2 regions of the Rhizobium sp. PK7-22 genome follow, and region 2 is predicted to be linked to the other one. Evidence: riboswitches for the same ligand, from Rfam matches in the RefSeq annotation. Region 2 holds a riboswitch; the other holds the start of a gene.

Region 1 (6,679 bases), 690 kb from region 2:
GAATTCGTCTTCGACAATCAGGACACGATGGTGCGCCGCTTGCCGATCCAGCCGACGACTCGGTACACTTGCCAGCATTGGAGTTCTCCTAAGGGTTCGATGTCTTTCCAGCGTCTGTCCCAGATCGACACTGACCACCGAACGAAGGTCCCGAAGGATTGTTCCGATTTTCCGCGGAAGCAGCATATTAGCTACCTGTTATGGCTAACAGAGAGTTAACCCCTATCCCTCAAGCTCCTCGCGCAGCATCTCCAGCTCCAGCCACTCTTCCTCCATCCGCGTCAGGCCCTGGCGCAGCTTCTCCGTCTCCGCGGCAAGCCTGTTGAAGGTCGCCGGATCCTTCGTGAAAAGCTGGGGATCGGCCATCTTCTGTTCGCGTGCGGCAATATCGGCTTCCGCCTTGGCCATCTCCTTGGGAAGGTTCTCGAGCGCGAACTTCTGCTTGAAGGACAGCTTGACCTTGTTCCTGGGAGCCTCCGCTGCGGGTCCGCTGGTTGCGGCCTTCGATTTTTCCTGCTTCTCGACACGCCGCCGTTCCTCCTGCGCACCTCGGCGCTGGGCCAGCATGTCGGTGTAGCCGCCGGCATATTCGATCCAGCGGCCATCGGGGGCGTCCGGCGTGGCCGGCGCGATGGTCGACGTCACCGTGCGGTCGAGGAAGTCTCGATCGTGGCTGACGAGGATAACCGTGCCGCTGAAGCCTGAGACGATCTCCTGCAGAAGGTCGAGCGTCTCGATGTCGAGGTCGTTGGTCGGCTCGTCGAGGATCAAGAGGTTCGAAGGACGCGCCATGATCCGCGCCAGCATCAGCCGGGCACGCTCGCCGCCGGAGAGGTTCTTGATCGGGGTGCGGATCTGCTCCGGCTGGAACAGGAAGTCCTTCATGTAACCCGCGACGTGGCGCTGTTCGCCGTTGACGAGAAGCGTCTCGCCGCGTCCGTCCGTCAGATACTGGGACAGCGTCTCTTCAGGATCGAGATCCTCGCGTTTCTGGTCGAGCGTGGCGATCTCGAGATTCGTGCCAAGCTTCACCGTACCACCGTCCGGCGCAAGCTGTCCGGTCAGCATCTTCAGGAGCGTCGTCTTGCCGGCGCCATTGGGACCGACGAGACCGATGCAATCGCCCCGGTGCACCCGGATGCTGAATGGCGCGACGATGGTGCGCCCTTCATAGCTCTTGGTGATCTGCTCGGCTTCGATGACCAGCTTGCCGGACTCACGCCCTTCCGAAGCCGTCGCCTGCACGCTGCCCTGAGCGCCCTTGTGGCCACGGTAGTCGGCGCGCATCGTCTGCAGTTCGCCCAGGCGGCGCATATTGCGCTTGCGGCGCGCCGTCACGCCGTAGCGCAGCCAGTGCTCTTCTCGTTCGATCGCCTTCCCGAGCTTGTGCTGCTCCAGCTCCTCCGCCTCCAGCACCTCGTCGCGCCAGGCTTCGAAATGCGAGAAACCGCGGTCGAGGCGCCGCGACACGCCGCGGTCGAGCCAGACCGTGGCCGTCGACACCTTTTCGAGGAAGCGCCTGTCGTGGGAGATGAGCACCAGTGCGCTGCGGGTCTTGCGCAGCTCATCTTCCAGCCACTCGATCGTCGGCAGGTCGAGGTGGTTGGTGGGCTCGTCGAGCATCAGGATATCCGGTTCGGGCGCCAACACGCGTGCCAATGCCGCCCGGCGTGCCTCGCCGCCGGAGAGGCGGTTAGGGTCTTCTTCGCCGGTCAGGCCCAGGTGCTCCAGCAGATAGGTGACGCGATAGGCGTCGTCGCCAGGTCCCAGACCGGCCTCGGCATAGGCCTGTACCGTCTGGTAGCTGCCGAAATCCGGGGCCTGCTCGAGATAGCGGATGGTCGCGGACGGATGCCGGAAGACCTCTCCGGATTGTGCCTCCACCATGCCGGCGGCAATCTTCATCATCGTCGACTTGCCGGAGCCGTTGCGGCCCACGAGGCAGATGCGGTCGCCGGGCTCCACCTGCAGGTTTGCCCCCGCCAGAAGCGGAGGGCCGCCAAAGCTGAGGAAGATGTCGTCGAGTTTCAGGATCGGGGGTGCCAAGGATTCAGGCTCCAGTCAGGTCATAGGGGCGGGCCAGGATCATCGCCCTGCCGCGATCGATGGACAGGGAGACGGGGCCTTCGGCAACATTGGATATGGTGCGCGCGGAGCCGAAGGGCAAAGAAAACCCGTCGAGCGGATAGCGGGCATTGGTGATCGTCAGGTTTTCCAGGTCGGAAAATCCGATGACGGAGAACATCGAGCTTCTCGGCACGTCGAGCACCCTGGGTGGTCCAGGTATCAACGGCATGCCTTCCTCGAGGCCGGATGTCAGAAGCACATCGATGCCCTGCTCGGCCAGGCGCAGCGCATGCAGTAAATGCTGAAGCGCATGGTCGCTGCGGTCGCCGCCCAGGGCGCCGGCGAGGATCAGCCGCCGGGCACCCCTCGCCAGGGCCTCTGCCGTTGCGATCTCGCCGTCGGTCTCGTTCTTGGCCGCCGGAAACGGATGTCGTTCCACCTGCGGGAAGGCCTCCATCAGCGCCGGCGGCGTGGAGTCGAAATCCCCCACCCAGAGCTCCGGTTCCACCCCCAGAGGCTCGGCGTGCCGCATGCCGCCGTCGGCGGCGATGAAGCGGCTTTCGGCCAGCGCATGCTGCAATCGATCGGTGAGGATCAGATCCCCGCCGAGCAGGATGGTGAAAGTGGTTTTGATCATGGGAAGCCCATATCGCAAAGCCGGGGCTAAGGGAAAGCCGCTTGCGCCGAGTAAACCGAGCTTTTACGTTGCCGCACCATCGACAGGGGCATCTCATGCAGTTTCAGGGTACGGCAGACTACATCGCGGACAAGGATCTGCTGGTTGCCGTCAATGCGGCCATCCAGCTGGAGCGGCCTTTGCTGGTGAAAGGTGAGCCCGGGACCGGCAAGACGGAGCTTGCCCGGCAGATCGCCTCGGCGCTCGGGCTTCCGCTCATCGAGTGGAACGTCAAGTCCACCACCAAGGCACAGCAGGGGCTCTACGAATACGATGCTGTCTCGCGGCTGCGCGACAGCCAGCTCGGCGACGCCCGCGTCAACGACGTGGGCAACTACATCCGCCAGGGCAAGCTGTGGCAGGCCTTCACGGCGCCGGAGAAGACCGTTCTCCTGATCGACGAGATCGACAAGGCGGACATCGAGTTTCCCAACGACCTGCTGCAGGAACTCGACCGGATGGAATTCCATGTCTATGAGACCGGCGCGACGGTGAGGGCGAAGGTCCGGCCGGTCGTCATCATCACGTCGAACAACGAGAAGGAGCTTCCGGACGCCTTCCTGCGGCGCTGCTTCTTCCACTATATCCGCTTCCCCGATGCCGAAACCCTGGCACAGATCGTCGAGGTCCATCATCCGGGCATCAAGCAGGCGCTCGTCCGCCAGGCGCTGACGCGCTTCTACGAGATCCGCGAGATGCCGGGGCTGCGCAAGAAGCCCTCAACCTCGGAAGCTCTCGACTGGATCCGGCTGCTGGTCTCCGACGACATCGATCCCGCCGATCTGGGCGCCGACGTCAGGACCGCGCTGCCGAAGCTGCACGGCGCGCTTCTGAAGAACGAGCAGGACGTCCACCTCTTCGAGCGTCTGGCCTTCATGGCGCGCCGCGAGCGTTAGACTCCTCTTTTCTTGACCTTTGCGGCTTCGAAGTTTAATTGAACGCTATTGTGTGGTGATTTGGCCGGCCGGCTTGCAGCCACGTTAAACAAGTCGCTAAAGGGCCGCGCGAGATCCACCTTCACGCGCCGGTTGCGATTTGTTCGTGGCCGGCTTCTTGTTTTGTGAGTGTGCGATGCCGATCAAGATTCCCGATACGCTGCCCGCCTTCGAAACCCTCGTCCAGGAGGGCGTACGGGTGATGACCGAAACGGTCGCCGTGCGACAGGACATCCGCCCGCTGCAGATCGGCCTGCTCAACCTCATGCCCAACAAGATCAAGACCGAGCTGCAGATGGCGCGGCTCGTGGGGGCCTCGCCGCTGCAGGTCGAACTGTCCCTCGTGCGGATCGGCGGGCACAAGGCGAAGAACACCTCGGAAGAACATCTGCTTTCCTTCTACGAGACCTGGGAGGAGGTGAAGCACCGCAAGTACGACGGCTTCATCATCACCGGAGCGCCGGTGGAGACGCTTGCCTACGAGAGCGTCACCTATTGGGACGAGATGCAGCAGATCCTCGACTGGACGACGACGAACGTTCATTCGACGATGAACGTCTGCTGGGGCGCGATGGCGGCGATCTATCACTTCCACGGCGTGCCGAAGCACGAGCTCAAGGAGAAAGCCTTCGGGGTCTACCGTCACCGCAACCTGTGCCCGGCTTCCGTGTTCCTGACCGGCTTCTCCGACGACTTCCAGGTGCCCGTGTCGCGCTGGACCGAGGTGCGGCGCGAGGACATCGACAAGGTGCCGGACCTGAAGATCCTGATGGAATCCGAGGAAATGGGCGTCTGTCTTGTCGAGGAGGCCAACGGGCGCCGCCTCTACATGTTCAACCACGTCGAATATGATTCCACGTCGCTGGCCGAGGAATATTTCCGGGACGTCAATGCGGGCGTGCCGATCAAGCTGCCGCACAATTACTTCCCGCACGACGACACCACGCTGACGCCGCAGAACCGCTGGCGCAGCCATGCGCATCTTCTGTTCGGCAACTGGATCAACGAAATCTACCAGACGACCCCCTACCAGCTGGAGAAGATAGGCTCGGTCTAGGATGCTTCTCCCCTTCTTTCTCAAGCTCAAGGCTGCCAGGCTTCCCGTCACGCTGCGGGAGTATCTGTCGCTGCTGGAGGGGATGAAGCAGGGGCTGGCCGATTTCGACGTCGAGGCCTTCTACTTCCTCGCCCGAACCTGCCTGGTAAAGGACGAGCGGCACATCGACCGGTTCGATCAGGTGTTTGCCGCTCATTTTCGCGGGCTGCAGTCGGTCGGCGGCGAACCGGGCATCGACCCGGTGGCGCTGCCGGAGGAGTGGCTCAGAAAGCTTGCCGAACGCTATCTGAGCGAAGAGGAGAAGCGTCTTGTCGAAGCGCTGGGCGGGTTCGACACGCTGATGGAGACGCTGCGCCAGCGGTTGTCGGAGCAGGACGGTCGCCACCAGGGCGGCTCGAAGTGGATCGGCACCGCCGGAACCTCCCCCTTCGGCGCCTATGGCTACAATCCGGAAGGCGTGCGGATCGGTCAGGACCGCTCCCGCAACCGGCGTGCCGTCAAGGTCTGGGACAGGCGGGAATTTGCCGATCTCGACGACGGCGTCGAACTCGGCACGCGCAACATCAAGATCGCGCTTCGGGGTCTGCGGCGCTGGGTGCGGGAAGGGGCGACGGAGGAATTCGATCTCGACGGCACGATCCAGTCCACCGCGCAGCACGGCTATCTCGACGTCCGGACGCGGCCTGAACGGCGCAATGCGGTCAAGCTCCTGATGTTCTTTGATGTCGGCGGCTCGATGGATGATCACGTGCTGGCGGTGGAGCAGCTGTTTTCGGCCGCCCGGAGCGAGTTTCGCCATCTGGAGCATTTCTACTTCCACAACTGCCTCTACGAGAGCGTCTGGAAGGACAACAGCCGGCGCTCGGAGCGTCTTGCGACGGAGACGGTCATCAACGGCTTCGGCAGCGACTACCGCGTCATCTTCGTCGGCGATGCATCGATGAGCCCCTATGAGATCACCCATGCCGGCGGGTCCGTCGAACACTGGAACAAGGAGCCCGGCGAGCTCTGGATGCGGCGGATGACGGATCATTTCCATCGCTGCGTCTGGCTGAACCCGGTTCCGCAGGCGCACTGGCAGTTCACGCAATCGATCCTCCAGCTGCAGCGGATCGTTTCCGAGCGGATGTTCCCGCTGACGCTCAGCGGTCTGGAGCAGGCGACGCGGGCGCTGAGCCGCTAGCCGCTTTGCCCGTTGCGCATGGCTGCCAAATCGATCAGGTTCAGCCCGCATTGATTTGGAGGTTGAAATGGTCGAGCGCGAAGTTTTCGGGACAACGGCAAAGGGTGAGACCGTCTACCGGGTGACGATCTCCGGCGGCGGTTTGACGGCGCAGGTGATGACCTGGGGCGCGGTCATCCAGGATCTGCGGCTCGATGGCCACCAGCCGCCGCTCGTCCTCGGCTTCGAGGCTTTCGACGACTATCCGAAATATTCGTCCTATTTCGGCGCGACGCCCGGACGCTGCGCCAACCGCATCACCGACGGCCGGTTCGAACTGGACGGCAAGGCCTACCAGCTGGAGCTCAACGAGAAGGGCGTCACCCATCTCCACGGCGGCAGCGACGGCATGGCCAAGCGCAACTGGGAGATCGTCGATCTCGCCGACGACCGGGTGGTGCTGCAGATCGTCGATCCCGACGGCCGGGCCGGCTACCCGGGCAACTGCACGGTGACGGCAACCTATCACCTGCACGGCGAGGGCGTGCTGACGGTGCTCTACGAATCGAGCGCCGACCAGCCGACGCCCTGCAACATCTGCCAGCACACCTATTTCAACCTGGACGGCCGCGATACGGCGCTCGGCCACGACATCATGATCGCGGCGGATGAAATCACCGCCGTCGACGACCGCCAGTGCCCGACGGGCGTGCTCCTGCCGGTGGCCTCGACCGCCTTCGACCTGCGCGAGATGGGGCCGATGGACCGGGAGGAGAATGGCG
Region 2 (6,679 bases):
GCTCTACCATGATGCCGAGCGCGCCGTTGCCGGTGCTGACTGTGTCGTGACCGACACCTGGATCTCCATGAACCAGGAGCACAAGGCGCGCGGTCACAATATCTTTCAGCCGTTCCAGGTCAACGCCCAGCTGATGAAGCAGGCGGGCAAGGATGCGCTCTTCATGCATTGCCTCCCGGCGCATCGCGGCGAAGAGGTGACGGACGAGGTGATCGACGGACCGCAGTCGGTGGTGTTCGACGAGGCGGAAAACCGGTTGCACGCGCAGAAGTCCATCCTGGCCTGGTGCTTCGGCGCCGTCTGAGCCGTTGGCTTGATTTTCGCGAAAATCGATCCCATTTATCGCCTTTCGCAAATGCTGCCCCGACGGGCGGCCCCACATCCATTGCCGACATCTTTTTCCACCGCAGCGGTTCCGCACGAGCCTGCGCCTGTGTAGAAGCTGAACTGGTCGGCGCGAAGGAGCAAACCATGACGGAAGCCACCGTTGAAATCACCGATCTGGATCTTGCCGGCGACGACAAGGTCGTCCCGTTCCAGGTTGACGGGTTGGATGTGCGCGGTCGGGCCGTGCAGCTTGGCCCGTTGCTGAATAGCATTCTGGCACGCCACGACTATCCGGCCCCGGTCGCGCGCCTGCTGGCAGAAGCCATCGCTCTGACAGCACTGCTGGGCACCTCGCTCAAGTTCGAGGGCAAATTTACCGTCCAGACCAGGGGCGACGGACCGGTCGATCTGCTGGTCGCAGACTTCTCCACCCCGGGCAGCCTGCGTGCCTACGCCCGCTATGACGAGGAAGCCCTGGAAGCCGCGGTGGCCGCCGGGGAAACCTCTCCGGAGGACCTGCTGGGCGAAGGGGTGCTGGCCTTCACCATCGACCACGGCCGCGGCATGCATCCCTATCAGGGCATCGTGCCGCTCGACGGATCGTCGCTGGAGGAGATCGCCGGTGTCTACTTCCGGCAGTCCGAGCAGATTCCGACCAAGGTGCGCCTCGGCGTTGCGGAGCTTTTCGATCGCGATGTCGATGGCAAGCCGCGCCACAACTGGCGGGCCGGCGGCGTCGTTGCCCAGTTCCTGCCGCCGTCGTCGGATCGCCTGCGCCAGCCCGATCTCCACGGCGGCGATGGCGACATGCGCGAAGACGATCAGCCCGATGACGATTCCTGGGCGGAAGCCCGCATGATGCTGGAAACGATCGATACGGACGAACTGACCGATCCGCAGGTGCCGATCGAGCGCCTGCTGTTCAGGCTCTTCCACGAGCGTGGCGTGCGGGTCTACCAGCCGCAGGCGGTCGCCGACCAGTGCAGTTGCTCGCGCGACAAGATCAAGGGCGTTCTGGATGGCTTCAGCGCCCAGGAGATCACCGACAGCCTGGAGGATGGCGAGGTTGCCGTCACCTGCGAATTCTGCTCGACCACCTACAAGTATCGGGCGGACGAATTCGAGGCTGCCTGACTGGAAGACATTCCTGCCGTGAGGCAATCGCCTGCTAGTTCAGCACGCGCAGCAGGCCGGGAGAGTCGAGGGAAAAGGCGGGGATGGCGACGTCGAAGCTTTCTCCGTCATCCGTCTCCATGCGGTAGTGGCCGAACATCACGCCGGATGGCGTGTCGAGCGGGCAGCCGGAGGAATACTCATAGGTGTCCCCGGGACCCAGCTTCGGCTGCTCTCCGACGACGCCCGGCCCCTCGACCTCGTCGACGAGGCCGCTCTGGTCGGTGATGTGCCAGTAGCGATGCGTCAGCCGAACCGTCAGCGTCGAATGGTTCTCGATGACGATGTGGTAAGCCCAGACATAGCGGCTGTCCTCCGGGCAGGATTGCTCCTCCAGGTAATAGGTTTCCACGGCGACTTCGATATCTCGTGTACGGGCCCGATACATGACGCGGCGCTCTCAGTGAACTGTAGTCGGTATCGTACAGCTTCCCCGGCGCGTCAAGGAAACTGAAACCACCACGGGCGCCCGTCCGTCCGTTTTCGAGACATTTCCGGAGTTAAGGATAACCGGAAGCGTTAACTTGCCCCGGTTATCCGCCATCTCAGGCCGGCACCTTCTCCAGGGCGCGGGCAAAGTCCTCGAGCAGATCCTGGCTGTCCTCGATGCCTGCCGAGAGCCGCAGCGTGCCCGCCGAAATGCCGAGTTCGGCGCGGGCCTCGTCCGTCAGGTTCTTGTGCGTCGTCGTTGCCGGATGGGTGATCAGGCTCTTGGCGTCGCCGAGGTTGTTGGAGATCTTCACCACCTCCAGCGCGTTCTGCAGCGCGAAGGCCGCTTCCTTGCCGCCCTTCAATTCCAGGCAGACCAGCGTCGAGCCGCCGGTCATCTGCTTGGCGATGATCTCAGCCTGCGGATGGTCTGCCCGGCCTGGATAGATGACCCGCGCGACCTTGCTCTGGTCGGCCAGGAAGTCTGCGATCTTGGCCGCACTTTCCGTCTGCTGGCGCACCCGCAGCGGCAGCGTCTCGATGCCCTTCAGGAGGGTCCAGGCGTTGAACGGCGACATGGCGGGGCCCGTATGGCGGAAATAGTCCTGCAGGTGCTCCGTCACCCATTCGCTGTCGGAGAGCACGACGCCGCCGAGGCAGCGGCCCTGGCCGTCGATGTGCTTGGTCGCCGAATAGACGACGATATGGGCGCCGAGCTCGAGCGGCTTCTGGAAGAGCGGCGTCGCAAACACGTTGTCGACGACGACCTTGGCGCCGATCTGGTTGGCGAGCATGGCGACACCCGCGATATCGATCACCTCCAGCGTCGGATTGGTCGGGCTCTCCAGGAAGAACACCTTGGTGTTCTTGCGGATCGCCTTTTCCCAGTTCTCTAGGGAGCGCCCGTCGACCAGCGTGCATTCGATGCCGTATTTCGGCGCCAACGTCTCCACCACCCAGCGGCAGGATCCGAACAGCGCGCGGGCGGCGACGATATGGTCTCCCGCCTTCAACTGGCAGAGGATCGCGGCGGCAACGGCGGCCATGCCCGACGCGGTGGCGCGGGCCTCCTCGGCACCTTCCAGCATGCACATCCGCTTCTCGAACATATCGTTGGTCGGGCTGCCGTAGCGCGCATAGATGAAGCCCTCGGTCTCGCCCTTGAAGCGGGCTTCGGCGGCTTCGGCCGTCTCGTAGACGAAGCCCTGCGTGAGGTAGATCGCTTCCGACGTCTCGCCGTATTGCGACCGCAGCGTGCCGCCGTGGACGAGCTGCGTTGCGGGGCGCCAATTCTGGGTCATGCGCTTTGCACCTTTCAGACACAAAAAAACCGGCCGTGCATAAGCAGACCGGTCTCACCCCGGTCTTTTTAGCCATTTGTTTAACGTGGCTGCAAGCCGACCGGCCAAATCACCACGGGATAAATCTGCCTTACTCTCGGTCTTTGCTTGCGTCAATGGCTGCCATTTGGTTTTGTCCCGGCACGCGAAGGGACAAAGATCATGACGAGGACCACGGGCATTCTGGCGGACCGGGCCATTGCGGCGCTGTTCGAAAGCGGACGGCTCCTGTCCGAGCGGGCGCTGGACACCGACCAGGTTCAGCCGGCAAGCCTTGACCTGCGTCTTGGCGCCAAGGCGTTCCGGGTGCGGGCCAGCTTCATGCCGGGCCCCAACAGCCTGGTGTCCGACAAGCTGGACAGGCTGAAGCTGCATGTCATCGATCTGTCAGAAGGCGCTGTGCTGGAAACCGGCTGCGTCTACATCGTTCCGCTGATGGAAAGCCTCGACCTGCCGGCGACCATGTCGGCGTCCGCCAATCCGAAGAGCTCCACCGGCCGGCTCGACATCTTCACCCGCGTCATCACCGATTACGCCCAGGAGTTCGACAAGATCCCGGCCGGCTATTCCGGACCGCTCTACCTGGAAATCAGCCCGCGCACCTTCCCGATCGTCGTGCGCCGCGGCTCGCGGCTGTCGCAGATCCGCTTCCGCACCGGTAATGCCGTGCTGAGCGAGCCGGAGCTGCTGCAGCTCCACGAGGCAGAGACGCTGGTGGCGTCGCGCGAACCCAACATCAGCGGCGGCGGCATCGCGCTATCGATCGACCTGACGGGCGACAAGGAAGGCCTGATCGGCTACCGCGGCAAGCACCACACCGCCGTCGTCGATGTCGACAAGAAGGCCCAGCACGACGTCTTCGATTTCTGGGAGCCTCTGTTCAGCCGCGGCCGCAATGAGCTGGTGCTGGATCCCGACGAATTCTACATCCTTGTCTCGCGCGAGGCCGTGCACGTGCCGCCGCTCTACGCGGCCGAGATGACGCCCTTCGATCCACTGGTGGGAGAGTTCCGCGTCCACTACGCCGGCTTCTTCGATCCAGGCTTCGGCCATGCCGCATCCGGCGGCCGCGGCAGCCGCGCGGTCCTTGAGGTGCGCAGCCACGAGGTCCCCTTCATCCTCGAAGACGGCCAGATCGTCGGCCGCCTCGTCTACGAGTATATGCAGGAGCCGCCGGAAGCACTGTACGGTATCGGGCTCGGCTCGAACTACCAGGCTCAGGGCTTGAAGCTATCCAAGCATTTCCGCCTCGCCTGAGGCAGGCTAGCTCGCCGCATCGTCATCGATCTAAGCTTGACAGACGCGGCGAACTGGGTGAACTCTGCCCGCCGTTGCGGGTGTAGCTCAATGGTAGAGCAGCAGCTTCCCAAGCTGACGACGAGGGTTCGATTCCCTTCACCCGCTCCAGCCCTTTTTCAAAGTTGCTGCTGCCCTGACGCCTTTCGGCGCGATTTCGGCTGCGTATCTTAGAAAACCGCCAGGTAGCGCAGCAGCGAAATGATGCCGATGATGATGACGATGACCTGGGCGATCTGCTTGGCGCGGCCGTCGATGGGCAGGCGTGCGATCAGGTAGAGGACGAGGACGACGACGAGAAAGGTAATGAGCAGGCTGACAAGTACTGACATGAGAAGATCCTAATAAAAGTGGTGTAGTCTCAGTGAGATAGAGCCGCGCGAGGCGATGAGAAGTGGCCCGCCAATCTTTATTTGTGGCAGCTCTGTGGCGGACTCCGGTTGCTATTTTGCCGGTTCATGCGGCGTCTTCTGCCAGAAAAACGGCCTTGCCCGTAGTTCGAAGATGGCCCGCCAGGCGGCCAGCGAGGTCATCATCCAGTAGAGCGGCACTGCCATCCAGCGTCCGCCCACCAGCCGTTTTTCATGATCGGTCATCGAACCGATGCCGAGCGCGACGAAGGTGAGATAGCTGCCGAAGATGTTGAAGGCGTCGACGCAGAAGAGCACCAGCACCCCGATAGGGATGCCGCTCGCCGGTGCCGCCATCATCGCCAGGGCACCTTGGGTCAGGAAGACGAGGATCAGCGGATGCAGCAGAGACGAGAGCAGCATTCCACCGATCATCAGGTGGAAGATCAGGCAGCCGCGCAGTCCCATTTCTCCCAGCAGTTGCTGGGGCCGCCGCATCATCACCAGCCAGGTCTGCACCCAGCCCTTGAACCAGCGCGTCCGCTGCCCCATCCAGATCGACAGCCCGACCGGCGCATCCTCCAGCGTCTGCCGCCGCAGCACGGCGGATCGGTAGCCGAGGCGAAAGAGCCTGAGGCCGAGATCGGCATCCTCCGTCACGTTGAACGGATCCCAGCCGCCGGCCTGTTTCAGAAGGTCGGTGCGGAAGTGGTTGGACGTTCCCCCCAAGGGCATAGGCAGTCGGTAATGGGCGAGCATTGGCAGCAGTCCGCGAAACAGCGCCGAATACTCGAGTGCGAACAGGGCGCTGATCCAGGACGAGCTGCCATTGGCGATGACCAGCGGCGCCTGCAGGCAGGCGACATCCGCCGGCAGGCTGCAGAAGCGCGCATGGGCTTCCCGCAACTGGCCAGGGTGGGGCCGGTCCTCCGCGTCATAAATCACCAGATATTCGCCGCGCACGCCGGCCAGTGCGTAGCTCAGCGCCTTCGGCTTGGTGCGCGGCTGAGCGGCCGGCACTTCGACGATTTCCATGTAGCGTGGCAATGCCATGTCCCGGAGCGTATCCAGTGTTTCGCCATCATCCGCCTCGCACACCAGCTTGATGTCGAGAAGCGACGGCGGCCAGTCCAGGCGCTTCAGGCAGGAGATCAGCTGGCCGGCGACGGCGGCTTCCCGATAAAGCGCAATGAGCACGGTATAGGTGGGAAGCGGACCAGCCGCCGGCGTCAGTTCGTCATGCTGCTCGTGCTTGCGGTGGATCAGCGCCAGGATACGCAGAGCAAGTGCTGCCAGGTAGAGATAGGATAATACCGGATGCAGCACCGGCAGGATCAGCGTCGGCGCGGCCAGAAGCGCGATAGCCAGGAGCGCCGCGATCAGCCCGGCAGCAAAGCCTTGGGAACCGGTGACGACCGTACGGGCGGAAAACTGCGGTTGGTCCTGCGATAGCATGCCGACGGTCTCGCGGACCCGGCGCATCGCGCCGGCCGCCCAGACAGCCTTGCGGATCGCCTTGGGAGTAGTGACTGTCAGGTCCTGTCCCAGCATCGGCAGGTTGATCAGCGCCGCCGCAAGCTCTCCCAGCCTCTTGGCCTCGGGAACGATCGCCACCTGCGGTGCCTTCCGCGCATGGTGGAGCCGCACCATGGCCGGGCGCCGCAACTGCGTGTCTAGGTTTGCGGTATCTACCACTGTGCTGGCGTCTATCGCCTCGAGAAAAGGAAGCCGCAGAAACCGCGCCATGGCGCCGTAGTAGGCGCC

What was found. A riboswitch is a leader RNA that binds a small molecule or an ion and turns the genes downstream of it on or off. The one in region 2 is predicted to bind S-adenosylmethionine.
Region 1: it holds a riboswitch for S-adenosylmethionine, as region 2 does, so the genes downstream of both, metA (homoserine O-succinyltransferase) here and M1E10_RS10450 (O-succinylhomoserine sulfhydrylase) in region 2, are expected to answer to the same signal.

The regions. Positions count from the first base shown of each region.
Region 1 covers NZ_CP096514.1:493,346-500,024, reverse strand. The annotation lists gene M1E10_RS07255 (response regulator) at 1-78, opposite strand, end outside; gene M1E10_RS07250 (ABC-F family ATP-binding cassette domain-containing protein) at 223-2,046, opposite strand; gene M1E10_RS07245 (thiamine pyrophosphokinase) at 2,051-2,704, opposite strand; gene M1E10_RS07240 (AAA family ATPase) at 2,800-3,639, shown strand; SAM riboswitch at 3,682-3,759, shown strand; gene metA (homoserine O-succinyltransferase) at 3,815-4,735, shown strand; gene M1E10_RS07230 (vWA domain-containing protein) at 4,737-5,918, shown strand; gene M1E10_RS07225 (aldose epimerase family protein) at 5,986-6,679, shown strand, end outside.
Region 2 covers NZ_CP096514.1:1,183,347-1,190,025, forward strand. The annotation lists gene argF (ornithine carbamoyltransferase) at 1-304, shown strand, start outside; gene M1E10_RS10440 (Hsp33 family molecular chaperone HslO) at 472-1,461, shown strand; gene apaG (Co(2+)/Mg(2+) efflux protein ApaG) at 1,496-1,888, opposite strand; gene M1E10_RS10450 (O-succinylhomoserine sulfhydrylase) at 2,046-3,230, opposite strand; SAM riboswitch at 3,278-3,356, opposite strand; gene M1E10_RS10455 (2'-deoxycytidine 5'-triphosphate deaminase) at 3,432-4,526, shown strand; tRNA gene M1E10_RS10460 (tRNA-Gly) at 4,603-4,676, shown strand; gene M1E10_RS10465 (Thivi_2564 family membrane protein) at 4,736-4,897, opposite strand; gene M1E10_RS10470 (glycosyltransferase family protein) at 5,009-6,679, opposite strand, start outside.